DNA from 3 places in the Serratia sp. TSA_130.1 genome. Region 2 is predicted to be linked to each of the others. Evidence: predicted binding sites of a transcription regulator. Region 2 holds the regulator's gene; each other region holds the start of a gene.
The links. Region 2 encodes CRP, which controls carbon source genes, mostly activating them, when cyclic AMP is high. Its sites were predicted from a motif close to ATGTGANNNNNNTCACAT; they were not measured.
Positions count from the first base shown of each region.

Region 1: a site for CRP is predicted at 7,060-7,077, ahead of aaeR (HTH-type transcriptional activator AaeR). Genes of this name have one in related genera too.
Region 3: a site for CRP is predicted at 6,068-6,085, ahead of deoC (deoxyribose-phosphate aldolase). Genes of this name have one in related genera too.

Region 1 covers NZ_JBQZFS010000005.1:32,497-42,251, forward strand. Annotated here, with positions in the region: gene tldD (metalloprotease TldD) at 1-1,024, shown strand, start outside; gene ACUTQY_RS17580 (CDP-diacylglycerol diphosphatase) at 1,176-1,940, shown strand; gene ACUTQY_RS17585 (PglL family O-oligosaccharyltransferase) at 2,001-3,680, opposite strand; gene uriH (uridine-preferring nucleoside hydrolase UriH) at 4,375-5,316, opposite strand; gene ACUTQY_RS17595 (zinc ribbon domain-containing protein) at 5,524-5,799, shown strand; gene ACUTQY_RS17600 (hypothetical protein) at 5,796-6,140, shown strand; gene aaeR (HTH-type transcriptional activator AaeR) at 6,131-7,042, opposite strand; gene aaeX (p-hydroxybenzoic acid efflux pump operon protein AaeX) at 7,357-7,560, shown strand; gene aaeA (p-hydroxybenzoic acid efflux pump subunit AaeA) at 7,568-8,503, shown strand; gene aaeB (p-hydroxybenzoic acid efflux pump subunit AaeB) at 8,503-9,755, shown strand, end outside.
Region 2 covers NZ_JBQZFS010000008.1:43,539-53,293, forward strand. Annotated here, with positions in the region: gene ACUTQY_RS21965 (LysE family translocator) at 1-522, opposite strand, end outside; gene ACUTQY_RS21970 (hydrolase) at 642-1,622, shown strand; gene ACUTQY_RS21975 (YheU family protein) at 1,619-1,852, shown strand; gene ACUTQY_RS21980 (phosphoribulokinase) at 2,004-2,873, shown strand; gene ACUTQY_RS21985 (OsmC family protein) at 2,912-3,319, opposite strand; gene crp (cAMP-activated global transcriptional regulator CRP) at 3,702-4,334, shown strand; gene ACUTQY_RS21995 (YccS/YhfK family putative transporter) at 4,385-6,463, shown strand; gene argD (bifunctional acetylornithine/succinyldiaminopimelate transaminase) at 6,504-7,721, opposite strand; gene ACUTQY_RS22005 (aminodeoxychorismate synthase component II) at 7,853-8,428, opposite strand; gene ACUTQY_RS22010 (helicase HerA-like domain-containing protein) at 8,501-9,755, opposite strand, start outside.
Region 3 covers NZ_JBQZFS010000003.1:284,151-293,905, forward strand. Annotated here, with positions in the region: gene prfC (peptide chain release factor 3) at 1-859, shown strand, start outside; gene osmY (molecular chaperone OsmY) at 1,376-1,990, shown strand; gene ACUTQY_RS14475 (DUF1328 domain-containing protein) at 2,152-2,313, shown strand; gene ACUTQY_RS14480 (CsbD family protein) at 2,382-2,567, shown strand; gene ACUTQY_RS14485 (patatin-like phospholipase family protein) at 2,578-3,696, shown strand; gene ACUTQY_RS14490 (TatD family hydrolase) at 3,693-4,475, shown strand; gene ACUTQY_RS14495 (NupC/NupG family nucleoside CNT transporter) at 4,660-5,937, shown strand; gene deoC (deoxyribose-phosphate aldolase) at 6,308-7,087, shown strand; gene deoA (thymidine phosphorylase) at 7,154-8,479, shown strand; gene deoB (phosphopentomutase) at 8,673-9,755, shown strand, end outside.

The DNA of each region.
Region 1 (9,755 bases), on a different contig from region 2:
CGACAAGGTGGCGCGCGCCGCCGATGCGCGGGTGCAGGAAGTGAACGCCAGCATCACCGGCGTTTACGAGCAGGTGTTGGTGGCCGCCACCGACGGCACGCTGGCGGCGGACGTTCGCCCGCTGGTGCGCCTTTCCGTCAGCGTGCTGGTGGAGCAGGACGGCAAGCGTGAGCGCGGCTCCAGCGGCGGCGGCGGCCGTTTCGGCTATGACTACTTCCTGGAAACCGTCGACGGCGACGTGCGCGCCGACGCTTACGCTAAAGAAGCGGTGCGCATGGCGCTGGTCAACCTCGGCGCGGTAGCGGCGCCGGCCGGCAATATGCCGGTGGTGTTGGGTGCCGGCTGGCCGGGCGTGCTGCTGCACGAAGCGGTGGGCCATGGCCTGGAAGGCGACTTCAACCGGCGCGGCACCTCGGTGTTCAGCGGCCATATGGGCGAGCGGGTGGCGTCTGAGCTGTGTACCGTGGTGGACGACGGCACCCTGCAAGGGCGCCGCGGTTCGCTGGCGATCGACGACGAAGGCGTGCCGGGCCAGTACAACGTGCTGATCGAAAACGGCGTGCTGAAAGGCTACATGCAGGACAAGCTCAACGCGCGCCTGATGGGCGTCGCGCCGACCGGCAACGGCCGCCGCGAGTCCTACGCGCATCTGCCGATGCCGCGCATGACCAATACCTACATGCTGGCGGGTAAATCGACGCCGGAAGAGATCATCGCCAGCGTTGAGTACGGCCTGTACGCGCCGAACTTTGGCGGCGGCCAGGTGGATATCACCTCCGGCAAGTTCGTGTTCTCCACCACCGAAGCCTATCTGATCGAGAAGGGCCGCATCACTAAACCGGTGAAGGGGGCGACGCTGATCGGCTCCGGCATCGAGGCTATGCAGCAGATCTCGATGGTCGGCAACGATCTGGCGCTCGATAAAGGCGTGGGCGTGTGCGGCAAAGAAGGCCAGAGCGTGCCGGTGGGCGTCGGCCAACCGACGCTGAAACTGGACACGCTCACCGTCGGCGGCACGGCGTAATTTTTCCTCCAGGGGCCACGCGTTGGCCCCTCAATCATGCTCCATTTTGCGGCCTTTCTCGCATTCGTAACGCTAAGCGCGGCAGGACGCCGTAGCCTGCACGATATAATGGAATAAAATTGACGTGGCGAAAAAACAGAGCAATACGATGATGACGCGTCTGGCTATACCCGCCCGGCGTTGGCTGCTGGCGCTGGGCGTCCTGTCCCTGACGGGCTGCGCCCGCTCCGATGCGCTGTGGGGCGTGGTCGATAAGCTTTGCATGGCCAATTATCAGCAAAAGCGCGATCCGGCGCCCTGTGAGCAGATTTATATGCCGCAGGGGAAGGCCCAGGGCTTTAGCGTGCTGCAAAATCCGCGTTACCCCTATCATTTTATTCTGGTTCCGACGGCGCCGCTCTCCGGCATCGAAAGCCCGCAGCTGTTGGCCGGGGAACGGACGGACTATTTTGGCTATGCCTGGCTGATGCGTTATCGGCTGGCCGCCGAATATGGCGGGCCGGTGCCGGATGATATGTTGGGCATGGCGATCAACTCCGCATACGGCCGCAGCCAAAACCAATTGCATATTCACCTGACCTGTCTGCGTGAGGACGTGCGGCGTCAATTGCAGGCGGAACGTCCCTACATACAGGAACAATGGCGGCCCTTGCCGGATAAGCTGTTGCGCCACACCTACTACGCGCGCCGCGTGATGCAGCCAACCGCGATGGGCGTTTACCCGATTAAGGATCTGGCGGATTATTTCCATCTGTCGCCGCCGCAGATGGCGGAATATGGCGTGGCGTTAGTGCCCACTACGTTTGGCGGCCAACGGGGGTTTATTTTGCTGGCCTCGAAGCGCGGCTGGGACGTCGGCAACCGCGCTTCGGTAGAATCGCTGCTGGATAAAGAGTGCGCGATTTTGCCGCGTTAATTTTGCGACATAAAATGACGCAGGTGAGAGCGGCGAAGCATCGCTCTCACCTCGTTGTCCCTACCTGAACCGCGCATCCCGCGCAAACAGAAAAGCGGCTTCCCGCTGGCGAGCATCGGCTTGTGCCTGATCCCCCTGATAGCGCAAGATCATGATCAGCGTGGCGTAGACGTTGGCGTCGATGCGGTGCTGCAGATAGGCATTGGCCCACTGCCGATAGCCGGTCAACAGGGCATCATCGCGCGTTTGGTTATAGACCAGCAGCGCGTGAGATTGCTCGTCGAAGGTTTTGCGCTCCCGGTAGATCCAGGCGGCCGGCGGCGGCATCTGCTCGATGCTGTCGATGTTGGCCAGCATAGTGCGCTCCGACTGAGTGAGCGCCATGCGCCCTTGCCAGGCGAAGGCCGCCATCACCAGCACGCCGAGCGCCGCAAGCGCCACCGGCAGGCTCAGGGCTTTGGCGAACGGCAGCGGGCGGGGCTCGCCGGTTTGGCCGTCCAGCAGCGCCAGCAGCAGCAGAAACGCCAGCCAGTGCGGCGCAGACAGATAGAAAGGGTATTCCAGCTGAGTGTGTATCAGCATCGGCAGCAGCACCAGGAACAGGCCGACGCGCGCACCGTTCTGCTGTTCTCGATCCCGTTGCCAGGCGCTTTTCAGCAGCCGTACGCCGGCGGCAAGGACGATAGCGATACCCGCCAGCGCCGTCAGGCCGCCCTCGACCCACCACAGCAGGATTTCATTGTGCGGATGCCCGGCGACTTCCAGCACTTCTCTCCAGGGCATTGTCTGCAGGCGGAAGTGCGCGAAGCTGTATTCAAAGCCGCCGTAGCCCCAGCCCAGCAGCGGCTTGGCCAGGATCATGGCGCCGACGTCGTGCAGCATGGTCAGGCGCGCGCTGTTGGAAAGCTCCCGTCCGATCAGGCCAGCGCGGCCATCCAGACCAAAACCGGTGAACAGCACCGTCAGACCGATCGCGGCGCCCAGCAGCAGCGCGCCGCCGGCCCAGCGGCTTGCGGCCGGGCGTTGGCGGGCAAAGCGCCACAGCAGCAGCGCCGCCGCCAATGCGGCCCCCAACCAGGCGGCGCGCGACTGGATCAGCACCAGCAGGGCGGAGAAAGCGGCCAGCAGCGCGAGCAGCGGGATTTGCCGCCGTGTCGGCGCAGAGAAGGGAGCCAGCAGCAGCCAGAGCGCCAAAGCCAGCCCGGTGGCGATAAAGCTGCCCAGCACGTTCGGCTGCTGAAAGACGCCGTAGACCCGGCCGCCGTTAGGGGATACCCAGGCCAGCGCGGGGGCGAACAGCTGTAAAGCCGCCAACAACGCCTGAATGCCGACGGCAAACAACAGGCCGAACAGCAGCAGCTCGCGCTGCCGTGCGGTGACGCGCAGCTGCAGGCAGGCGACATAGAACAACCAACCGCCGAGCAAACCGGCGCAGCGCCACAGGGCGTCTTCGCGCCATTCGGGGCGGGTATACAGCAACGGCAGCGCCAGCACGGCGATGCCGAGCAGCAACAGGCGCGCGGTGGGCGTGAGCGAAAGGTGGATGCGACCCAGGCAAACGGTAAACGTCACGATCAGCGTAGTGAGCGCCATGACGCCCCAGGCCAGAATGTTTTGCGGCAGCGCCAGACCGTCGCCGCCCATGTTGGGATGATAGACCGGCAGGACCGCCGCCATCCAGATCAGCAGCAGGGGCAGCACGGCGATGGTCGCTGCGTTAGCGGGAGATTTATCGGCCATGGTTAACCTGCCAAGGCCTGATAGCGTTTATTAAATGCATGCTTTGATTATTCCCTATCCTTTATCCTGGTGTTGAAATGCGTGTAATGTTGAAATCGAAAATGTCTCACGGGAAATTTAAACCGTCTTTATGGTAAAGCGATAAATAATATTTGCCCTGAGAATGCGCGAGGCTGTTTGCCCAAAGAAAGGTTAAGCCGTATTTTTCACTCGCAAAAGGCATTTTTGTTGTTTGCAAAAACAGACGCGCTATTTTCTCAAATCTATTGTGATTCAGTCAATTTTTAATCTTAATGTTGTTTTTATTAATTAAAATCAATGGGTTGTTTGTGGTTCTTGCGTGTGTGGATATCGTGGGGTATCCCGGCAACGGCCTAGATTGGCAGGCAGTGTGAAGAATAAAAGAGGTATCTGCTTGTTTAATTGATGCCGTCAATGGCGGCGTGACGGTGGAGATTTACTTCATCGTTTTCCATTGCTGATTTTTAAATTCAATGTGATTTTCATGGTTTTAATTTTATTAAGATTCTTCCTGTCTTTATCTGTTTTTTTAAATTTTCATGAAATAATTTATTATTAGGATTGTTCTGCTGCATTGGAAATAAAAGCGGTTATGACTTGAGCCTCCCCGTTGCCGCGGCAGAATACAGACTAACGCGCCTGCCCAAGCGCGTTAATCTCGTCTCTTGTGCGCTTACTCCACGTCGCCGATCCGCTCCAGCGCATCCACCACCAGATCCCAGAATTTATCCTGATCCAGTTTGACCGCGACCTGGGTGTGGCAGTCCGGCGGCGGCGGCGCGCGGAAGTCCGCGACCGTCATGCCCAACGTCAGGGTGCCGGTCAGCTCGATATCCACCGGCACTTTGCGCACCGACATAACGCTCGGATCGATCACATAGGCCACTGCGCAAGGATCGTGCACCGGCGGGGCGCTGAAGCCCTGCGCCTGTTGGTACATACGGCCAAAGAATGCCAGCAGTTCGCCGACGAAGGTGGCCGGCCGGGTGCCGAGGGTGGCGATGCGTTCGCAGACTGCCGGCGTGGCCAGCGCCTGGTGGGTGAGATCCAGCCCGACCATGGTCAGCGGCCATTTTTCATTGAACACGATGTGCGCCGCCTCGGGATCGATTTTGATATTGAACTCCGCCACCGCGCTCCAGTTGCCCACATGATAGCCGCCGCCCATCAGCACCACTTCCTTGACCCGCTCGGCAATGCGCGGCTCTTTACGCACCGCCATGGCGATATTGGTCAGGCCGCCGGTCGGCACCAGCGTCACGCTGCCGGGCGGGTGGGCCATCACGGTATCGATGATCAGATCCACCGCGTGGCGCGAGTCCAGCTGCAGGTGAGGCTCCGGCAGCACCGGGCCATCGAGGCCGGAGTCGCCGTGAATGTCGGGTGCCACTTCGATATTGCGCACCAGCGGGCGCGGGCAGCCGGCGGCGAAGGGCACGCCGGTGATATTGGCGATGCGCGCCACCGCGAGGGCGTTGCGCGTCACTTTGTCCAGCGTTTGGTTACCCACCACGGTGGTGACCGCCAGCAGGTCGATCTGCGGATTGCCCCAGGCCAGCAGCAGGGCGATGGCGTCGTCATGCCCCGGGTCACAGTCCAGTATGATTTTTTTCATGGTTATTCCTGATGCAGGGAGAGGTGCCCGCAGCATAACGCAGCGCAGCGGCGTGGGATAATGCCGATGATGCTTTTGTTAACGGCATCAAAGCCTTGCCATTATTACGATGTAATGAAACGTAAATCCTCATCGCCGGGCTTTACCCTGGAGTTTACTCCAGGGTTTACAGTGAGCTTCAGCGTGAATGCACAGAGGAGAGGCGGGATGAGCTTACTGAAAAGGTTGTTGGGGCAAGGCGGTATTAACGGCGGTCATCGGCGCGCGGGCCACGGCGGTGGCCACCATGGCAACCGCTATAGCCAGCATGGCGAACAGGGGCCGCAGTGCCCGGAATGCCGGGCCGTGAATAAGCCGGGCGCGCGTTATTGTCACCGCTGCGGCCAGCCGTTTGCTGCGGTGAGCGCCACCTGCGGACAGTGCGCCGCGCCGTTGCCGCCGGGCAGCCGCTTTTGTCCGCAGTGCGGCGGCGGTGTGCCGTGAATCGGGGCGGCTGGACGGTCGCGCTGCTGCTCGGCACCATGGCGCTGTGGACGTTGCTGGCCTGGGGCGTATCCGGCCTGCTGACCTGGCTGCCGACGTTGGCGGAGGCGGCCGGAAACGCAACGTTGCCGGTGAACGGTGCGCTGAGCCTGGTGCCGCAGACGGTGTTGGACACTTGGCTGCCGTGGCTGAAACAGCTGGGCAGCGGGCTGGCGAGCTATTTTCCTCTGCTGCTGGCCTGGGCGGGCTACGCCGTCTGGCTGCTGTGGGGCATCGGCATGTTGGCGCTGATGCTGCTGGCCGCGCTGGCGCGCCGCTATTTAAGCGCTGCTCAGCGATAACCCTGATAGACCGCCGCTACGCGTTCGAAATAGTCGGTTAAATAGTTGATGCACACCTGTACCTTCAGCGGCAGTTTGTCCTTCTCGGTATAGAGCGCGTAGATCGGCCGCGGATCCGAATGGTAGCTTTTGAACAGGATCTCGATCTCGCCGCGTTTGATCTCTTCGATCACCCACATCAGCGGGGCGTAGGCGATGCCGGCGCCGTTTTTCAGCCAACGGATCATGGTGGAGGAGTCGTTGGTGACGAAGCGCCCCTGCGGGGAAATGCGCGTGGTGATGCCTTCCGGCGACATCAGTTCGAATTCGCTGTCGGGCCGCACGCTGTACTCCAGCCAGGAAAAGTTGACCATGTCGCTCGGCTTCTGCGGCGTGCCGTGCTGGCTCAGGTAGCTTTTGGCGGCGCACACCACCATCGGCATCTGCCCCAGGCGGCGCGAGAACAGACTCGAGTCTTGCAGCGCGCCGGTGCGGATCACCAGATCCAGACCGTCGGTGATCAGATCCGGCGCCGGTATACCGGTCACCAGGTTGACCGTCAGACCCGGGTACTCTTTCATCATCTCGGCGGTCATGTTCGCCAGCACGTTTTGCGCCATGGTGGACGAGCTGCCGATGCGCAGCGTGCCGGCGGGCGTATTGTTAAACGCGTACAGCTGCTCATGCACTTCGCTGACTTCCTGCAGCATGCGTCGGCAGCCCTGATAGTAAATCTTGCCGGCCTCGGTTAGGCCGATGCTGCGCGTGCTGCGGTTCAACAGCTTGACCTGCAGCTCATTTTCCAGTTTCGAGACGGTTTGGCTGATCGATGAAACGCTCATGTCGAGTTGGCGCGCGGCCGCGGTAAACGACCCGAACTCAACCACTTTGGCGAATACCGACATGCGTTTTAATCTTTCCATTATTCACTCTGGCTTAAAAGTGATTTAGATCACAGATTGTTGATGCCTTGATAGTAAGCAGGCTAATATAACGTGGTCGGGTGAATAGACCTCACCAACGTGCGAGAGCGAGCGGCGACGTCATCCTGCCGCTCCTCCGGCACCCTCGCAATCCCTGTCGTGGATGTCTGCCCCAAAGTTTAACCTTTTTTCGGGTTCGTGACCTGGACAAGCTGCCTGGTCAAGATTTGTGGCGCGCGCACGCTAAAATGTAAAGAGAATGTGAATGGCGAGACCTGTCTTTCCCCGGCGCAGTGAACAATAAGGAAAAAGTGATGAGTTTGCTTCCGGTTATGGTCATCTTCGGACTGTCGTTTCCGCCGGTGTTTTTCGAGCTGCTGGTGTCGCTGGCGCTGTTTTTTCTCTTGCGCCGCCTGCTGCAGCCGACGGGGATTTACGATTTTGTCTGGCATCCGGCGCTGTTTAATACCGCGCTGTATTGCTGCTTGTTTTATCTGATTTCGTGTCTTTTTGTTTGAGGTCGCTGTGAAAAATTTTTCGATAAAAATAACCCGAATCGCGATCACTTTGATTCTTGTGCTGCTGGGCATTGCCGCGGTATTCAAGGCCTGGGTGTTCTACACCGAGTCGCCGTGGACGCGTGACGCCAAGTTTACCGCCGACGTGGTGGCGATCGCGCCGGACGTCAGCGGCCTGCTGACCGACGTGCCGGTGGTGGACAACCAACTGGTCAAGAAAGGCCAGGTGCTGTTCGTGGTCGATCGGCCGCGTTATGAGCAGGCCTTGGCGGAAGCCGGCGCCGACGTCGCCTACTATCAGACGCTGGCGGCGGAAAAACGGCGTGAGGCCGGCCGCCGCGTGAAGTTGGGCGTACAGGCGATGTCGCAGGAAGAGATTGACCAGTCGAACAACTCGCTGCAGACCGTGCAGCACCAGCTGGCGAAGGCCATTGCGGCTCGCGAGCTGGCGCAGTTGGATCTGGAGCGCACCACGGTGCGCGCCCCGGCCGATGGCTGGATCACCAACCTCAACGTACACGCCGGTGAATACATCACCCGCGGGTCGGTCGCGGTGGCGCTGGTGAAGAAAGATTCCTTCTACATCCTGGCGTACCTGGAAGAGACCAAGCTGAACGGCCTGAATAAGGGCGATCGCGCGGAGATTACCCCGCTCGGCAGCAACCGCATCATGCACGGCACCGTCGATAGCGTGGCGGCGGCGGTGAACAACAGCAGCAGCACGGTGAACAACAAAGGGTTGGCCTCGATCGACAGCAACCTGGAGTGGGTGCGCCTGGCGCAGCGCGTGCCGGTGAAGATCCTGCTGGACGCCAAGGACCAACAGCATCCGTACCCGGCCGGCACCACCGCCACCGTGGTGATCGTCGGCAAGAACGATCGCAATGCCGACAGCGGCTCGCCTTTTGTGCGCCTGATGCACCGGCTGCGTGAGTTCGGCTAATGAGCAGCCCAACCTTTATCCGGCTGAGATTTGCCTTCAAACTCAGCTTCGCGATTGTGTTTGCGCTGTTCGTCGGCTTCCATCTTAATCTGGAAACCCCGCGCTGGTCGGCGATGACCGCCGCCATCGTCGCCGCCGGCCCGGCCTTTGCCGCCGGCGGTGAACCCTTCTCCGGCGCCATTCGCCATCGCGGCTGGCTGCGCATCATCGGCACCTTTATCGGCTGCTTCGTCGGCCTGCTCATCATCATCACCACCGCCCGCGCGCCGGTAGTGATGCTGATGCTGTGCTGCATGTGGGCCGGTTTCTGCACCTGGCTCTCTTCGCTTATCAAGGTGGAGAACTCCTACGCCTGGGGGCTGGCCGGCTATACCGCGCTGATCATCATCGTGACGGTCGCCACCAGCGAGGCCCACCTGCTGGAAGCGCCGCAGTTCGCCATCGAGCGTTGCAGCGAGATCGTGCTGGGGATCGTCAGCGCCGTGTTGGCCGATCTGCTGTTTTCGCCGCGTTCGATCAAGCAGGACATCGATCGGGCGGTGGATAAGCTGCTGGTGGATCAATACCGCCTGATGCAGATGTGCATCAGCCATGCCGATAAAGAGGACATCGACCGCGCCTGGAGCAATCTGGTGAAGAGCACCACGGCGCTGGACGGCATGCGCAACAACCTGATGATGGAATCCTCGCGCTGGCAGAAGGTCAACCGACGGGTGAAAGCGCTGCATACCCTGTCGCTGACGCTGATCACCCAGGCCTGTGAAACCTATCTGATCTTGTTGAATCACCCGCAGGCGCTGAAAGAAAGTTTGCGGGAACAGCTGATGGTTCCGGCGGAGACCCCGCAGGAGATCCACAAGCGCATGAAGCTGTTGCGTCAGGTGCTGACCACGCATCGCTCCGAGGAAACGCTGCCGACCATCACCGGCTGGGTCGGCGCGGCGACGCGCTACCTGCTGCTGTCGAAAGGCGTGCACACCAACTGCAGCATCAGCGCGGTGGAAGAGGGCGTCTTGAGCAACGAAACCGTGGTCAAGCCGACCTCGGCGGAAGGGCATCACGCGATGATCAACGGTCTGCGCACCTTTGTGGCGACGGCCTTCGGCTGCCTGCTGTGGCTGTGGACCGGCTGGACGTCCGGCAGCGGTTTTATGGTGATCATTGCGGTGATCACCTCGCTGGCGATGCGCACCCCGGCGCCGCGCATGGTGGCGATGGATTTCGTGCTGGGCATGCTGGCGGCAATCCCGGT
Region 2 (9,755 bases):
CAGCAGGCGGCCGATCACCGTGCCGAACGCCAGCCAGATAACGCCAGCGACGATGTTGACCGCCAAAATGCCCAGCGCGATCGCCGCAATGGAACCGTTGTACTTATCGCCCGCCAGACTGAAGCTCGCCACCGCGCCCAGCGCCATCAGCCAGGCTTTCGGGTTGAGGAACTGCAACAGCCAGCCCTGATACAGCCGCACCGGCTGCGGCGGCGCCACGTCGGTTTCCAGCTTTTCATAGGCGGCGGTGGCGACTTTCCACGCCAGCCACAGCAGGTACAAACTGCCGAGGATTTTCAGGATCAGGTGCAGCGACGGGTAAACCAGGATCAGGCTGCCGACGCCGAAGGCCACCAGCAGCAAAATGCTTTGCATGCCGAGCATGATGCCGATCATCAGCCACAGCGAACGCATAAAGCCGAAATGAGCGCCGGAGGTGGTCAGCAGCAGGTTATTGGGGCCAGGCGTGATGGCGGCGACCCACAGGAAGCCCAGCATCGAAAGGAATAAACTCGGTTCCATGGCACGGGTGCTCCTCACCCAAGGCGCTTTTTTGCAGTATCATTGTCAGTTATTGGTATTGAAGCTAACAGTGCGCCTGGGATCTCACAATAGTCGCCAACAACATTTTTACTCCGCCTATGCATGACGTCTTTCGCCCCCTGACCGGGGCCAGTAACCCGCACCTGCAAACGCTGTTGCCGCGGCTGGTGCGCCGCCGCGTGTTATTGAAACCGCATTGGCAACGGCTGGAATTGCCCGACGGCGATTTCGTCGATCTCGCCTGGAGCGAGGATCCGGCGCAGGCGCGCGACAAACCGCGCGCGGTGCTGTTCCACGGTCTGGAGGGCAGCTTCTACAGCCCCTACGCGCATGGCCTGCTCAACGCCTGGCGCGAACGTGGCTGGCTCGGGGTGGTGATGCACTTTCGCGGCTGCAGCGGCGTGCCCAACCGCAAACAGCGCATCTACCACTCCGGCGAAACCGAAGACGCGCGCTTCTTCCTGCGCTGGCTGCGCGACAGCTACGGCGAGGTGCCAACCGCGGCGGTAGGCGTTTCACTCGGCGGCAACATGCTGGCCTGTTATCTGGCGCAGCAAGGCGCCGACAGCCTGCTGCAGGCGGCGGTGGTGGTCTCGGCGCCGCTGATGCTGGAGCCCTGCGCCTACCGCATGGAGCAAGGCTTCTCCCGCGTCTATCAGCGCTACCTGTTGGGGCAGCTGAAACAAAACGCCACCCGCAAACTGTTGCACTACCCGGACACCCTGCCGCTCAAGCTGTCGCAGCTGAACGGGTTGCGGCGCATCCGCGAATTCGACGACGCCATCACCTCGCGCATTCACGGCTTCAGCGACGCCACCGATTATTATCGCCGCTGCAGCGCCCTGCCGCTGTTGCCGGCGATCCAAACGCCGCTGCTGATCATCCATGCGAAGGACGATCCCTTCATGACCCATGAGGTGATCCCCGACGTCGCCGGCCTGCCGCGCAATATCGAATATCAGCTGACCGAGTTCGGCGGCCACGTCGGCTTTGTCGGCGGCACGCTGAAAAAACCGCACATGTGGCTGGAGCATCGCATTCCGGCCTGGCTTTCCCCTTATCTGGACATCCCGACGTGATCATTCCCTGGCAAGAACTGGCAACCGACACCCTGAACAGCCTGATCGAATCCTTTGTGCTGCGTGAAGGCACCGATTACGGCGAGCACGAACGATCGCTGGAGCAGAAGGTGGAGGACGTGCGCCGCCAGCTGAAAAACGGCGAGGTGGTGCTGGTGTGGTCGGAACTGCATGAGAGCGTCAACATCATGCCGCGCGGTCAGTTCCGCGCCGGGCAGGAAGAAATTTAGTGGCGCCCGGTTCTATGACTGACGGAAAAAATCAGGTAACAATGGGACATTGCAAACCAGCGCGCGCCATTTTTTCCTGACATAGAGAGCGTCAACAAGAGCCACAATAATCCCCTGACGCCGGCGCATTCAACACGGAGTGACAACCACCATGTCTGCCAAACATCCCGTTATCGCGGTGACCGGTTCCAGCGGCGCCGGCACCACCACCACCAGCGTGGCGTTCCGCAAAATCTTCCAACAGCTCAACATTCGCGCCGCCGAGCTGGAGGGCGACAGCTTCCACCGCTACACCCGGCCGGAAATGGACGCGGCGATCCGCAAGGCGCGCGATCTGGGTAGACACATCAGCTATTTCGGCCCCGAGGCCAACGACTTCGGCCTGCTGCAGCAGAGCTTTATCGAGTACGGCAAAAACGGCACCGGCCGTTCGCGCAAGTACCTGCACACCTACGACGAAGCGGTGCCCTACAATCAGGTGCCGGGCACCTTCACCCCGTGGGAGCCGCTGCCGGCGCCGACCGACGTGCTGTTCTACGAGGGGCTGCACGGCGGTGTGGTCACCGAGCACCATGACGTGGCCAACCACGTCGATCTGCTGGTCGGCGTGGTGCCGATCGTCAACCTGGAGTGGATACAGAAGCTGATCCGCGATACCGGCGAACGCGGCCACTCCCGCGAGGCGGTGATGGATTCGGTGGTGCGTTCGATGGAAGACTACATCAACTACATCACGCCGCAGTTCTCGCGCACCCACATCAACTTCCAGCGCGTACCGACGGTGGATACTTCCAACCCGTTCGCCGCCAAAGCCATTCCCTCACTGGATGAAAGCTTCGTGGTGATCCACTTCCGCGGGCTGGATCAGATTGACTTCCCCTATTTGCTGGCGATGCTGCAGGGCTCGTTTATCTCGCACATCAATACGTTAGTGGTGCCGGGCGGCAAGATGGGGCTGGCGATGGAGCTGATCATGGCGCCGCTGGTACAGCGGCTGCTGGAAGGCAAGAAGATCGAATAAACGCGTTGAGCGCGGCGGCGGGCCGCGCTCCGTCTCGATTACGCCGGCTGGCGGATCTCGAAGCTGTGGGTCACCGTGGCGGCCTTGTTGAGCATCAGCGCCACCGAGCAGTACTTCTCCGCCGACAGGTTCACCGCTCGCTCTACGATTTTGTCGGTCAGATCCTGGCCGGTGACGATGAAGTGCAGGTTGATATGGGTGAACAACCGCGGGGCTTCTGCACGGCGCTCGGAGGTCAGCTTCACCTCGCAGTCGCGCACGTCGTTGCGCCCTTTTTGCAGGATGGACACCACGTCGATCGCGCTGCAGCCACCCACCGACATCAGCACCATCTCCATCGGGCTGGGCGCTTTATCGCCGGCGTTGCCGTCCATCAGCACCTGGTGGCCGGAGGCCGATTCACCCAAAAACGTTAACCCTTCCACCCACTTAACTCTTGCCTGCATTCTGGTCACTCCGGTTGATTTCTTAAAATCAGAGTACGCTTTCGCATAGAAACAGGCAACGTAACCTGATGCTAATCATGCTGAAGCGAGACAACACGAGACACCCGCCTTACTCTGTGCTACAAACAGAGCCGCAATAAATCTTTCCGGGACACTGAATTTCAGGGAAACGCCCAGAGAAAGGCTCCTTTACCGGTATGTTAACAGAATGTAGCTTGCAGCGCTTACGGCAAGTTAATATGCTAGAGCGACAGCGTATTTTTATGACACGCCTCAAAACTTGCCGGTAGCCCTCGCTCATAACTGCGGCTACAGGCGGGTTTTACAGGGAACTCTGACCCCTGTGACACAAGGCAGCGATAACAACAGAGGATAACAGCGAATGGTTCTCGGCAAACCGCAAACAGACCCTACTCTCGAATGGTTCCTGTCTCATTGCCATATCCACAAATATCCATCGAAGAGTACGCTGATTCACCAAGGTGAAAAGGCCGAAACGCTTTACTACATCGTGAAAGGCTCCGTCGCGGTGCTGATCAAGGATGAAGAAGGTAAAGAGATGATCCTGTCCTACCTCAACCAGGGGGATTTCATCGGCGAGCTCGGATTGTTCGAAGAAGGTCAGGAGCGCAGCGCCTGGGTTCGCGCCAAAACCGCCTGTGAAGTGGCCGAAATTTCCTACAAGAAATTCCGCCAGTTGATCCAGGTTAACCCGGACATCCTGATGCGTCTGTCCGCCCAAATGGCGAGCCGCCTGCAGGTCACTTCCGAAAAAGTGGGCAACCTCGCCTTCCTGGACGTCACCGGCCGCATCGCGCAAACCCTGCTGAATCTGGCGAAGCAACCCGACGCCATGACTCACCCGGACGGCATGCAGATCAAGATCACCCGCCAGGAAATCGGCCAGATCGTCGGCTGCTCGCGTGAAACCGTTGGCCGTATTCTGAAAATGCTGGAAGACCAAAACCTGATTTCCGCCCACGGCAAGACCATTGTCGTCTACGGCACCCGTTAATCCCTGAAGAAACGGCGCAATCTGCGCCGTTTTTTTGTCTGCTCTCTGCCATGTGGCGCCGCCTGATTTACCACCCGGAAGTCAACTACGCACTGCGACAAACGCTGGTGTTGTGCCTGCCGGTGCTGTTTGGCCTGCTGATTGGCCAGCTGCAGCTCGGCCTGATGTTCTCTCTGGTGCCCGCCTGCTGCAATATCGCCGGTCTGGACACGCCGCATAGGCGCTTCTTTAAACGGCTGATCGTCGGCGGTGCGCTGTTTGCCCTCAGCAGCCTGCTGCTGCAACAAGCCCTGCTGTGGCACGTGCCGCTGCCGGCGCTGATGCTGGGCCTGGCGCTGCTGCTCGGCGTCACCGGCGAAATCAGCCCGCTGCACGCCCGGCTGTTGCCGGCGGCGCTGGTGGCCGCCATCTTCTCCCTCAGCATGGCCGGCACCGTGCCTCTCTGGCAGGCGCCGCTGCTGTACGCGATCGGCACCGCCTGGTACGGCTTATTCACCTGGTTCTGGTTCCGGCTGTGGAAAGAGCAGCCGATGCGCGAGACGCTGAGCCAGCTCTATCTGGAACTGGCGGACTACTTCGAAGCCAAATACTCGCTGCTGACTCAGCACACCGATCCGCAGACCGCTCTGCCGCCGCTGCTGGTGCGCCAGCAAAAGGTGATGGATCTGATCAGCCTGCTGTACCAACAGCTTAATTTCCTGCCGCACGCCAACAACCTCGATCAAAAGCGTCTGCAACGCGCCTTTCAGGTGGCGATGGATCTGCAGGAGCACATCACCGTCAGCCTGCACTTGCCGGAGGAAGTACAAAAACTGATGGAGCAGAGCCAGGCCGAAGCGATCATTCGCCGCAACGCTCAGGTGATCGCCGGGCGGCTGCGCGTGGTGGCGCACGATATTCTCTACCATCAACATTCGAAGCGCTTTTCCATGACGCACGAACTGGCGGCGCTGGAAAAAATGGCGGCGCAGCATCCCGACAACCCGGTCGGCCAGTTTTGTTACTACCATTTCAGCCGCATTGCCCGCCTGCTGCGCACCCAGCATCCGCTGTACCGCCGCGATTTGATGCCCAGCCAGCATCGCCTGCCGTTTTGGCCGGCGTTGGCCAGCTACCTGTCGTTCAAATCCACGGCGCTGCGCAACGCCGCGCGGCTGGGGGTGACGCTGGCGGTCGGCAGCAGCCTGGGGGCGGTATTCAATCTGCCGAAGCCGTACTGGATACTGCTCACCATCATGCTGGTGAGCCAAAACGGCTATAACGCCACCCGGGTGCGTATTCAGCACCGTGCGCTCGGCACGATCGCCGGTTTGTTGCTGGCGGCCGGGCTGTTGCAGCTGCAATTACCGGAAGCAGAAACACTGAGCATCATGCTGATGATCACGCTGTTGGCCTACCTGGTTTCGCGCAAGAACTACGGGCTGTCGGTGATTGGCTTTACGGTCACGGCGGTTTACACCCTGCAGCTGCTGGCGCTGAACGGCTCGCATTTTTTGGTGCCGCGTCTGATCGATACGCTGATCGGCTGCGTGCTGGCGTTCGGCGGCACCATTTGGCTGTGGCCGCAGTGGCAAAGCGGGCTGCTGCGCAAGAATGCCCATCAGGCGCTGGAAAACGATCAAGCCGCGCTGCGGCTGATGCTGAAGCAACCGGAGCCGGACGCCACCGCGTTGGCCTATGCCCGCATGCAGGTCAACCAGGCGCACAATGCGCTGTTCACTTCGCTCAATCAGGCGATGCAGGAACCGGGGTTCGCCTCGAACTATCTGGCGGACATGCGGCTGTGGGTCACTCACAGCCAGTTCATCGTCGAACACCTGAACGCCATGACCATCCTGGCGCGCGAGCACTACATGCTGACGCCGAAGCTGGCGGAAGCGTATCTGCAAACCTGTGAAATCGCGCTGCAAAGCTGCCAGCAGCGGTTGGAATACGACGGCCCGAGCAGTGACAACAGCGGCATCATGCAGCCGCCGGATCTGCATCCGGAGATGCCCGTCACCGAGATGGAACGTCATTTGCGGCGTATTCTGTCGCACCTGAGCGTCATGCACACCATTTCGTCGCTGGCCTGGCGCCAGCGCCCGCACCACGGCATCTGGCTCAAGCGTAAACTGCGCGATCAATAAGGGCGCGGCATGCCGCGCCCCGTTATTCGCCGCAGGTGCTTCAGGCGTTGATCACATCCTGCACCGCCAGCTCGAACAGCGCCATGCCGGCCTCGATGTCCTGCAGCTCCACCACCAGCGACGGCGCAAAGCGGATCACGTTCGGCCCGGCGTTGAGGATCATCAGCCCACGCGCGGCGGCGGCGGTGAGGAAATCGCGCGCTCTGCCGTGATAATGCGGCGTCAGCTCGGCGCCGATCAGCAACCCCATGCCGCGAATGGCGGTGAAAATACCGTATTTATCGCCGATATTCTGCAAAGACTGTACATACAGCGCATGGCGCTGCTCGATGCCGCTCAGCACCTCCGGCGTATTGATCACATCCAGCGCCGCCTCCGCCACCGCGCAGGCCAGCGGGTTGCCGCCATAGGTGGTGCCGTGAGTGCCCACCTGCATCACCGACGCAATCTCTTCGGTAGTCAGCATGGCGCTCACCGGGAAACCGCCGCCCAGCGCCTTGGCGGTGGTGAGAATGTCCGGCGTCACGCCATAATGCATATAGGCGAACAGCTTGCCGCTGCGCCCCATACCGCTTTGCACTTCATCGAACACCAGCAGCGCCTGATGTTGGTCGCACAGTTTGCGCACGCCTTTAAGGAAGTCGGCGTCGACCGGCGTAATGCCGCCCTCGCCCTGAATCGGCTCCATCACCACCGCGCAGGTGTGGTCGTCCATCACCGCTTTCACCGCCGCCAGATCGTTGAACGGCACGTGCACGATGTCGGCCGGCTTCGGCCCGAACCCGTCGGAATATTTGGCCTGCCCGCCCACCGACACGGTGAACAGCGTGCGGCCGTGAAACGCGTTATAGAAGGCGATGATTTTGGTTTTATAGGGGCTGTGGCGGGTGATAGCGTAATGACGCGCCAGTTTGAACGCCGCCTCGTTGGCCTCTGCGCCGGAGTTGGCGAAGAACACCCGATCGGCGAAGGTGGCGTCGATCAATTTGCTCGCCAGGCGCAGCGCCGGTTCATTGGTGAAGACGTTGCTGGTATGCCACAAGGTTTCGCCCTGGCGTTTGAGCGCCTCGACCAGCGCCGGATGGCAGTGCCCCAGCGCCGTCACCGCTATGCCGCCGGAAAAATCGATGTACTCTTTTCCCTGCTGATCCCAGACCCGGCTGCCTTGGCCGCGCACCGGCACAAACTGGGCGGGTGCATAAACAGGCAGGATCACCTGGTCAAAGGTGCTGCGGCTCACTGCGGATTTGTCAGTCATTTTCGGCTCCACCCTGAAGGTTTTTCAGCGCTATCGCGATGTTATAATGAAAATATAATCACGAAATATGCATAAAAAAACACTAAAGCGCAAATGCAAAACGCCTGACGGGCGAAAAAAATGCGAAGGGATTAACGCCTGAGAAAATTGTCCAACAGCTGATGGCCCTGCTCGCTGAGCACGCTTTCCGGGTGGAACTGCACCCCTTCCAGCGCCAGCGTGCGGTGGCGGATACCCATGATCTCGTCGCGCACGCCGTCGCGTTCGCTCCAGGCGGTCACTTCAAAGCAATCCGGCAGCGTATCGGCTTTCAGCACCAACGAATGGTAACGCGTCACGGTCAGCGGATCGCTCAGGCCGCGAAACACGCCGACGCCCAGATGGCGAATCGCCGAGGTTTTGCCGTGCATCACCGCGCGGGCGCGCACCACCTCGGCGCCGAACGCCTGCCCCAGCGCCTGGTGCCCCAGGCACACGCCGAGGATCGGCAGCTTGCCGGCGAAATGACGAATGGCAGCCAGCGAGATGCCCGCTTCGTTCGGGGTACAAGGGCCGGGGGAAATCACCAGATGCTGCGGCGCCAGCCGCTCGATATCGGCCAGCTGCAGCTCATCATTGCGCTTCACCACCACCTCGGCGCCCAACTCGCAGAAGTACTGGTAAAGGTTATAGGTAAAGGAGTCGTAGTTATCGATCAGCAGCAGCATGTTAGGTCCGGCAGAGAAAAACGCCGCCATAGTTTACTGATTTAACCCGCCGCTGCCGACGATAATTTCCGCTTACTTTTTACGGCCGCCGGTGATCGAGCCCAGTACGCCGCGCAGGATCTGCCGGCCGAGATCGCGCGCCATGCTCTTGGCAGCGGTCTGGACGATGCCGTCGCGTTTGCCGCCGCGCGGGCCGGTGGAACCGAACAGCAGCTCGTTCAATCCGTCCATCAGGCCGCCGCCCGTCTGTTGCTGCGCTTGCGCCTGCGGTTGCTGCCCCTGCTGCGCAGTGCCGACGGTGGCGAAGCCGCCCGACGACAGCTTCTCGTAGGCGGACTCGCGGTCAATCATGTCTTCATAGCGGCCATACAGCGGCGACTTGTTGATCGCGCTGTTCAGCCCTTCCGCGCCGAGCATGCCCATCTTGGATTCCGGCGCGATGACCATCGCCCGCTCCACCACGTTCGGCCGGCCCTTTTCGTCGAGGAATGACACCAGCGCTTCGCCCACGCCCAGCTCGGTGATCGCCGTTTCAGCATCGAAGGCCGGATTGGCACGCAGGGTTTGCGCCGCCGTTTTCACCGCCTTCTGATCGCGCGGCGTAAAGGCGCGCAGCGCATGCTGTACGCGGTTGCCCAACTGGCCCAGCACGCTGTCCGGGATATCCAGCGGGTTCTGGGTGACGAAGTAAATGCCGACGCCTTTGGAGCGGATCAGGCGCACCACCTGTTCGATCTTGGTCAACAGCGCCGCTGGCGCGTCGTTGAACAGCAGGTGCGCTTCATCGAAGAAGAACACCAGCTTCGGCTGTTCAGGGTCGCCCACTTCCGGCAGATGTTCAAACAGCTCGGCCAGCAGCCACAGCAGGAACACTGAATACAGCTTCGGCTGATTGATCAGCTTGTCCGCCGCCAGCAGGTTGATCACGCCATGACCGTTGGCGTCGGTTTTCATCAGATCGTTGATGTCCAGCATCGGCTCGCCGAAGAACTGGTTGGCGCCCTGCTCTTCCAGCGTCAGCAACCCGCGCTGGATGGCGCCGATCGACGCGGCAGAGATGTTGCCGTACTGAGTCTGGAATTGTTTGGCGTTATCGCCGACGAACTGCACCATGGCGCGCAGGTCTTTCATGTCCAACAGCAGCAGCGCGTTGTCATCGGCGATTTTGAACACCAGCTGCAGCACGCCGCTTTGCACCTCGTTCAGATCCAACAGGCGCCCCAGCAGCAGCGGCCCGAGATCGGAAATCGTGGCGCGGATCGGATGCCCCTTTTCGCCGTAAATATCCCACGGGATAATGGTGCAGGCCTGCGGCTGCCAGTCGGTG
Region 3 (9,755 bases), on a different contig from region 2:
GGCGTTCCTGAGCGGCGAGCTGACCCCGGTGTTCTTCGGTACCGCACTCGGTAACTTCGGCGTGGATCATATGCTGGACGGTCTGGTGGCCTGGGCGCCGGCGCCGATGCCGCGCAAAACCGACACCCGTGAAGTGACGGCGGCGGAAGAGAAATTCACCGGCTTTGTGTTCAAGATCCAGGCCAACATGGATCCGAAGCACCGCGACCGCGTGGCCTTTATGCGCGTGGTGTCCGGCCGTTACGAGAAGGGCATGAAGCTGCGTCAGGTGCGCACCGGCAAAGACGTGGTGATCTCCGACGCGCTGACCTTTATGGCCGGCGACCGTTCGCACGTGGAAGAAGCCTATCCGGGCGACATCATCGGTCTGCACAACCATGGCACCATTCAGATCGGCGATACCTTCACCCAAGGTGAAGACATGAAGTTCACCGGCATCCCGAACTTCGCGCCGGAACTGTTCCGCCGCATTCGCCTGCGCGATCCGCTGAAGCAGAAACAGTTGCTGAAGGGGCTGGTGCAGCTGTCCGAAGAGGGCGCGGTGCAGGTGTTCCGCCCGATCGCCAACAACGATTTGATCGTCGGCGCGGTCGGCGTGCTGCAGTTCGACGTGGTGGTGGCGCGTTTGAAGAGCGAGTACAACGTGGAAGCGCTGTATGAGTCGGTCAACGTGTCGACGGCGCGCTGGGTCGAATGCGACGACGTGAAGAAGTTCGAAGAGTTCAAGCGCAAGAACGAGATCAACCTGGCGCTGGACGGTGGGGACAACCTGTCCTACATCGCGCCGACCATGGTGAACCTCAACCTGACGCAGGAACGCTATCCTGACGTGACCTTCCGCAAGACCCGCGAACACTGATACATCGGCAGGGCGCCTGGTGCGCCCTGCCAGTTCCCCGTATTCTCACTCCGCTAATTAATAAATCTTCCTCATATTTTATCCTGCGAATCGATGTCGCCCAGGCGAGACGCGATTGGCCTGCGTTTTCCGCCGCATGGTCTATCTTTAACGAGATGTCCGCACATTGCTTGAGAGTAAATCACTGTAATACGCTGATTGTTTGGTGAGTTATTCTGATGTGTTGCCGATAGGAGACAGTCTGTTTCCTTAAATATCAATGAGATGACTGTTTTGCCGTTTCGTGTCACTTGGTCTGTCGTCAATAGGCGACAGTTTTTTGATTAAAAATCCGACTCAACGCTTTTTTTGTTTGATTTTTAAGGTGTTTATGGAGTTGGCACGGCGGTTGCAATATTCCTGTCGTGAACGCTTAATCGTATAGCGATGATGAAGTATTTACCGAGAGGCCGCGTGAAGGCGGCTGAAGGGTTCCGGCGCTCTGGCGCTGGGGCCCCCAACAAAAGGAAGAGATCGATGAAAAAGACCAAATTTGCACACTCGCTGATGGCTGTTGTTTTGGGTTCTGCTTTGGTGAGCGGCACTGCGCTGGCCGAAGACAGTCTGCTCAACAAGGCGTCTAACGCCGCGGACAGTGCCGGTGCCAAAATCGATAGCTCCATGAAAAAAGTTGACGGTTACATGGATGACAGCGCGATAACGGCTAAAGTTAAAAGTGCATTGGTGGACGATAAGAGCATCAAAAGCACTGACATTTCGGTGAAAACCGAAAAAGGCACCGTGATCCTGAGCGGGTTTGTCGGCAGCCAGGCGCAGGCGGAGCATGCGGTTGCGGTTGCCGGCAAGGTGGAAGGCGTCAAAACCGTCAGCGACAAGCTGCACGTGAAAGATGAAGCCAACCAGTCGATCAAATCGTATGCCGGCGACACCGCCACCACCAGCGAGCTGAAAGCCAAGCTGCTGGCCGATGACATCGTGCCGTCGCGCAATGTGAAAGTGGAAACCACCGATGGCGTGGTGCAGCTTTCCGGTGAAGTGAAAACGCAGGCGCAGTCTGAGCGTGCCGAAAGCATCGCCAAGGCTATCGACGGCGTGAAAAGCGTGAAAAACGACCTGGTGGTCAAGCAGTAATCCCGCCAGGCGCCCGTAACAAGTAACAACAAGCCGCATCTGTCGGGCCGTCAAGGCGGCCCGACGTGTACCACCAAAAAAAGAAACTGATTTGCCGTCGATGTCCCGTTGTCGGGGCGGTAGACGGCAGCGAATTTTTTCACAATGGTAAGGAGAAGCTTATGTTTCGTTGGGGCATTATCTTTTTAGTCATCGCGCTTATCGCTGCGGCACTGGGGTTCGGTTCGCTGGCGGGCACCGCCGCCTGGGCCGCCAAAGTCGTGTTCGTTGTCGGCATCATCCTGTTCCTGGTCAGTCTGTTCACCGGCCGTCGGCGCCCTTAGCCGGCCGGCATTTTCCTGCAAACTGTAACAAAGCTTAATTCCTTTTCTCACGTCGGGGAGGGCCGGCCATGAACAGCGACATCATCGTCGGGCGCTGGAAACAGCTGAAAGGTCAGGTATGGCAGGCTTGGGCCGAATGGTCCGGCAGCGATGGTGCCTGGTTGGCCGGCAGCAATGATTTCCTCGTCGGCGTGCTGCAAGAGGATTACGGAAGAGAGCGAGACGCGGTATCCTCGGAGAAAACGTCTCACTGAGGATGCCAAGTTGGGATACAGAATACCCATCACGCTCGGCAATATAGAACCGCTGGCGTCTAAACCTTTTCGACCAGGAAAAATGGCGTTGGTCTGCGAAGGCGGCGGCCAGCGCGGCATTTTCACCGCCGGCGTGCTGGACGAGTTTCAGCGCGCGGGCTTTAACCCTTTCGATCTGCTGATCGGCACATCGGCCGGCGCTCAGAATCTGTCTGCCTATATCTGCGGGCAGATGGGCTACGCGCGCCGGGTGATCACCCGTTACACCACTTCGGCACAGTTCTTCAATCCGCTGCGCTTCGTGCGCGGCGGGCATCTGATCGATCTCGATTGGCTGGTTGATACGGCGGCGGCGCAGATGCCACTGGCGATGGACGTGGCGGAACAGCACTTTACCGACGGGCGCGAATTCCTGCTGTGCGCCTGCCGCAGCGACGATTTCGAACCGACCTATCTGCCGGCGCAGCGCGAACGCTGGCTGCCGGCCATCAAGGCGTCCAGCGCCATTCCCGGCTTCTACCGTCAGGGCGTGGAGTTGGACGGCGTCAGCTATCAGGACGGCGGCATCAGCGATGCGATCCCGGTGGAAGAGGCCTATCGCCGCGGCGCCGACACCATCGTGGTGATCCGCACCGTGCCTTCGCAAATGTACTACACCCCGCAGTGGATGAAGCGCATGGAGCATTGGCTGAGCGACAGCAGCCTGCAGCAGATGGTGCGCATCCTGCAGCATCACGAGCAAAGCTATCACCGCATCCAGCGCTTTATCGAAAAGCCGCCGGGCAAGCTGCGCATCTTCGAGATCTTCCCGCCGAAGCCGCTGGCCAGCAATGCGCTGGGCAGCCGATTGGGGGCGCTCAATCAGGATTATCACCTGGGGCGCCGCTGCGGCCGCTACTTCCTGGCCACCGTCGGCCAGTGGATGGCGCAGCAGGAGCCCGACGGCATGAAGGTGCGAAAAGCGTTGTCGCGCCGCCTGATCCAGCCGGAGAACGTCAGAATGCCTTCGCCGATCGTGACCGACATCGCCATGCCCACCGAGCGGGCGGCGCAGCCGGAGGCGGCGGTAGCGGCGCCGAAAATCATCCTGCCGGGCGATCTGCCGCCGGGTGAAGGGGGCGCGCTGTGAGTTACGCCTTTACCGACACCCACTGCCATTTCGATTTCCCGCCCTTTACCGGGCATGAGGCCGAGAGCTTGGCGCGGGCGGCAAGCGCCGACGTAAAGCGCATCATCGTCCCGACGGTCACCGCCGATCGCTTCGCGCGGGTGTTGCGGCTGGCGCAGGAGCATGCGCCGCTGTTCGCCGCACTGGGGCTGCACCCGCTGTATATCGCGCAGCATCATGAGCCGCAGTTGGAACAGTTGGCGGCGCTGCTGGCCGAACGGCCGCACAAGCTGGTGGCGGTGGGGGAGATCGGGCTCGATCTGTATATGGATAACCCACAGTTCGAGCGGCAGCACAGCGTGCTGCTGGCCCAACTGAAGCTGGCGAAACAGCATGACCTGCCGGTGATCCTGCATTCGCGCCGCACCCACGACCAACTGGCCGCCGCGCTGCGGCGCATGCAGCTGCCGCGCCGCGGCGTGGTGCACGGCTTTGCCGGCAGCCTGTCGCAGGCGCAGGCGTTTATCCGCCTCGGCTATTACATCGGCGTGGGCGGCACCATCACCTATGAGCGGGCGCAGAAAACGCGCGCCGTGATGGCGCAGCTGCCGCTTGAGGCGCTGCTGCTGGAGACCGATGCGCCGGACATGCCGCTGGCCGGCTATCAGGGGCAGCCGAACCGCCCCGAGCGCGCCGCCGAGGTGTTTCACGCGCTGTGTGAACTGCGGCCGGAACCGGCCGACGTGATAGCCGCCCACCTGCAACGCAATACCCAAGCGCTGTTCGCCATGCCGAATTGAGGTCTGCATAACGTGACTTGCGTCACGTTATAAGATTTTCATTTGCGTCTCGTTGTATACATTTGTGACATAAATCGGTGCGAGGGTGACCTCGCTCAGTATAATCCCCCCCGAAACTCTCCAATAGCAGACCTCTCTTCATGAGCAGGGATGTATTTTATTTTTTGCAACAGGGAAACTTTGCATGCAACTCATCATGAGTCTGGTCGGGATGGCGGTGCTGATCGCCATTGCGGTGCTGCTCTCCAGCAACCGTCGGGCCATCAAACTGCGCACCGTGGTGTGGGCGTTCATCATTCAGGTCGGTATCGGCGCGCTGGTGCTGTACGTGCCGCTGGGCCGCAGCATCCTCGGCAGTATGTCTAACGGCGTGGCAAACGTTATCGCTTACGGCAATCAGGGCATTTCGTTCATCTTCGGCGGGCTGGTGTCCGACAAGATGTTCGAGGTGTTCGGCGGCGGCGGCTTCGTGTTCGCGCTGCGCGTCCTGCCGGTGATCGTGTTCTTCTCCTCGCTGATTGCGGTGCTGTACTACCTCGGCATCATGCAGTTGGTGATCCGCGTGCTGGGCGGCGGCCTGCACAAGCTGCTGGGCACCTCGCGCACCGAATCGCTGTCGGCGACCGCCAACATTTTCGTCGGCCAGACCGAAGCGCCGCTGGTGGTGCGTCCGTATATCGCCACCATGAGCCAGTCAGAACTGTTCGCCGTGATGTGCGGCGGCCTGGCTTCGGTGGCCGGTTCGGTGCTGGCGGGATACGCGCAGATGGGCGTGCCGCTGGAATACCTGATCGCCGCGTCCTTCATGGCCGCGCCGGGCGGGCTGCTGTTCGCCAAGCTGATGGTGCCGGAAACCGAGCAGACCCACGATAAAGACGATGCGATGAAACTGATCGCCGAAGAGGATCGTCCTGCCAACGTGATCGACGCGGCGGCTTCCGGCGCGGCTTCCGGCATGCAGCTGGCGCTGAACGTCGGCGCGATGCTGCTGGCGTTTATCGCGCTGATCGCCTTGCTCAACGGCATTCTCGGCGGCATCGGCGGCTGGTTCGATTACCCGCAGCTGTCGCTCGAGCTGATCCTCGGCTGGGTGTTCTCGCCGATCGCCTTCCTGATTGGCGTGCCGTGGAGTGAAGCGATGACCGCCGGTTCGTTTATCGGCCAGAAGATCATCGTCAATGAGTTTGTCGCCTATATGAACTTCGGCGCCTATCTGCGTCCGGACGATGTGGTGGCGGCGGAAGGCCTGCAGGTGCTGTCAACGCACACCAAGGCGATCATCTCCTTTGCGCTGTGCGGTTTTGCCAACCTCTCCTCGGTGGCGATCCTGCTGGGCGGTTTGGGCAGCATGGCACCCAACCGTCGCCATGACATCGCGCGTTTCGGTCTGAAGGCCGTGGCGGCGGGCACGCTGTCCAACCTGATGAGTGCCACCATCGCCGGCTTCTTCCTGGCGCTGTAAGCCCTCGCTGAGCCCGCGTCGGCGCGACCGATCGCGGGACTCCGCCTATACTCTAAGCAACGCGGGTGCTTGCCGCATCCGCGATCTTCAGCCGCTTCTTTAGCGAATTTGTGAACGATATCGCGTTATTTTGTGATGTTCTTCACATATAATTCCGGTCTGTTACAGTGCTATTTCATATAGTGTGACGATGAACGCGAATCGCCCCCGGCATTCGTGTTCAAATAGCTATTACTGGCCGGCCGCAAGGCGGGTGGCCATGTGCGGTGAGAAGGATCTCAGTTGCCGCCGCGGGAACGCCGTTCCCCTGCGCTATCTTCATGGAACCAAGTCCGCTCGCCAACACCCAGGTACTCAGTTGGAGAGTTTTATGACCGAATTAACCGCAGCAGCGCAACGTGCGCTGAACTTGATGGATTTAACCACGCTGAACGATGATGACACCGACGAGAAAGTGATCGCCCTCTGTCGTCAGGCCAACAGCCCGGCCGGCCACACGGCGGCCATCTGCATCTACCCGCGTTTTATCCCGGTGGCGCGTAAGGCGCTGCGCGAGCAAGGCACGCCGGACATCCGTATCGCCACCGTGACCAACTTCCCGCATGGCAACGACGATATCGACATCGCGCTGGCGGAAACCCGCGCGGCCATCGCCTATGGGGCGGATGAAGTGGACGTGGTGTTCCCTTACCGCGCGCTGATCGCCGGCAACGAACAGGTCGGTTTCGAGCTGGTGAAACAGTGCAAACAGGCTTGCCAGGCGGCCAACGTGCTGCTGAAAGTGATCATCGAAACCGGTGAGCTGAAGCAGGCCGATCTGATCCGCAAGGCGTCCGAGATCGCCATCAAGGCCGGCGCCGACTTTATCAAGACCTCCACCGGCAAGGTGCCGGTCAACGCCACCCTGGAGAGCGCCGAGCTGATGATGTCAGTGATCCGCGATATGGGCGTGGCGAAGACGGTGGGCTTCAAGCCGGCCGGCGGCGTGCGCACCGCGGAAGACGCGCTGCATTATCTGCAACTTGCCGATCGTATTCTGGGCGAAGGGTGGGCCGACGCGCGGCATTTCCGCTTTGGCGCTTCCAGCCTGCTGGCCAGCTTGCTGGCCGCGCTGGGCCACCAAACCCAGACCGCCGGCGGCGGCTACTGATCGATTTCGTTGGCGGGCGCCAGGCGCGCCCGTCTGCACCGACTCTCGGCGACACAGGGGGATGCCTTGTTCCTGGCTCAAGAAATTATTCGTAAAAAACGCGACGGCCAGCCGTTAAGCGAAGCGGAAATCCGCTTTTTCATCAACGGCATTCGCGACAATGTGGTGTCGGAAGGGCAGATCGCCGCGCTGGCGATGACCATTTATTTCCATGACATGAGCATGCCGGAGCGCGTGGCGCTCACCATGGCGATGCGCGATTCCGGCACCGTGCTGGACTGGAAGAGTTTGGCGCTGAACGGCCCGATCGTCGACAAGCACTCGACCGGCGGCGTGGGCGACGTGACTTCGCTGATGCTCGGTCCGATGGTGGCGGCCTGCGGCGGCTATGTGCCGATGATCTCCGGCCGCGGCCTGGGGCATACCGGCGGCACGCTGGACAAACTGGAAGCCATTCCGGGCTTCAATATTTTCCCGGACGATAACGCCTTCCGCAAAATCATTCAGGACGTCGGCGTGGCGATCATCGGCCAGACCAGCTCGCTGGCGCCGGCGGACAAACGTTTCTACGCCACCCGCGACATTACCGCCACCGTGGATTCGATCCCGCTGATCACCGCCTCCATTCTGGCCAAGAAGCTGGCGGAAGGGCTGGATGCGCTGGTGATGGACGTGAAGGTCGGCTCCGGCGCCTTTATGCCGACCTATGCCCTGTCGCAAGATTTGGCGCAGGCGATCGTCGGCGTGGCCAACGGCGCGGGCTGCAAGACCACCGCGCTGCTGACCGACATGAACCAGGTGCTGGCCTCCAGCGCCGGCAACGCGGTGGAAGTGCGCGAAGCGGTGCGCTTCCTGACCGGCGAATACCGCAACCCGCGCCTGCTGGAAGTGACGCTGGCGCTGTGCGTGGAAATGCTGCTGTCCGGCGGCCTGGCGCAAGACGAGGCCGACGCGCGCGCCAAACTGCAGGCGGTGCTGGACAACGGCAAGGCGGCGGAGGTGTTTGGCCGCATGGTGGCGGCGCAGCAGGGTCCGATAGACTTCGTCGAACGCTACGATAGCTATCTGCCGGCGGCAACGCTGAGCAAGCCGGTGTATGCTGAAAAGCCGGGCATCATCAGCGCCATGGATACCCGTGCGCTGGGCATGGCGGTGGTGTCGTTGGGCGGCGGCCGCCGTCGGGCGAGCGACGCCATCGATTACAGCGTCGGCCTGACCGAGATGGCGCGCCTGGGCGATACGGCGGATTCCCAGCAGCCGCTGGCGATGATCCATGCCAACGATGAAGAGAGCTGGCAGCAGGCGGCCGATGCGGTGCGCAGCGCAATGACGCTGAGCGACAAGGCGCCGGAGGCGACGCCAGTGGTGTATAAGCGCATCACTCAAGCGTGATGACCCTCGTCTTTCAAGCCGTAGCGTTGTTGGCTGCACGCGTGCACCCCAGTCACTTACTTGAGTAAGCTCCTGGGGATACACGCGCTAGCCGCCTAGCTACAACTTGAAATCCATTGGGTATAAATTTAGAGAATAAGGGCGATTGCAGTTTTGCGGTCGCAATAGCGTGAGAACACGCAGGAGAGCACAGATGAAACGCACATTTATTATGGTATTGGACTCCTTCGGCATCGGCGCCAGCGAAGACGCCGAACGTTTTGGCGATCAGGGTTCCGACACCCTGGGCCACATCGCCGAGGTTTGCGCGCGCGGTGAGGCCAACGTGGGCCGTCAGGGCCCGCTGACGCTGCCTAACCTGAGCCGTCTGGGCCTCGGCAAAGCGGCGGAAGAGTCCACCGGCAACTTCCCGCAGGGGCTGGATCGCAACGCCGACATCATCGGCGCCTACGGCTACGCCAGCGAGCTCTCTTCCGGTAAAGACACGCCGTCTGGCCACTGGGAAATCGCCGGCGTGCCGGTGCTGTTCGACTGGGGCTACTTCAAGGACGAGCACAACAGCTTCCCGCAGGCGCTGCTGGATAAGCTGGTGGAGCGCGCCAATCTGCCGGGCTACCTGGGCAACTGCCACTCATCCGGCACCGTGATCCTCGATCAGTTGGGTGAAGAGCACATGAAAACCGGCAAGCCGATTTTCTACACCTCCGCCGACTCGGTATTCCAGATCGCCTGTCACGAAGAGACCTTCGGCCTGGAGCGCCTGTATGAGCTGTGCGAAATCGCGCGTGAAGAGCTGACCGAAGGCGGTTACAACATCGGCCGCGTGATCGCGCGTCCGTTCGTCGGCGACAAGCCGGGCCACTTCCAGCGCACCGGCAATCGCCACGATCTGGCGGTAGAGCCGCCGGCGCCGACCGTGCTGAAAAAGCTGGTGGACGAGAAGGGCGGCGAAGTGGTGTCGATCGGTAAAATCGCCGACATCTATGCCAACGTCGGCATCACCAAGAAGGTGAAGGCGACCGGCATCGACGCGCTGTTCGACGCGACCCTGATCGAAATGGAAAAGGCCGGCGACAACACCATCGTGTTCACCAACTTCGTGGACTTCGACTCCTCCTACGGTCACCGTCGCGACGTGGCGGGCTACGCCGCCGCGCTGGAGCTGTTCGACCGCCGCCTGCCGGAACTGCTGAAGCTGGTGAAAGACGAAGACATCATCATCTTCACCGCCGACCACGGCTGCGACCCGACCTGGCCGGGCACCGATCACACCCGC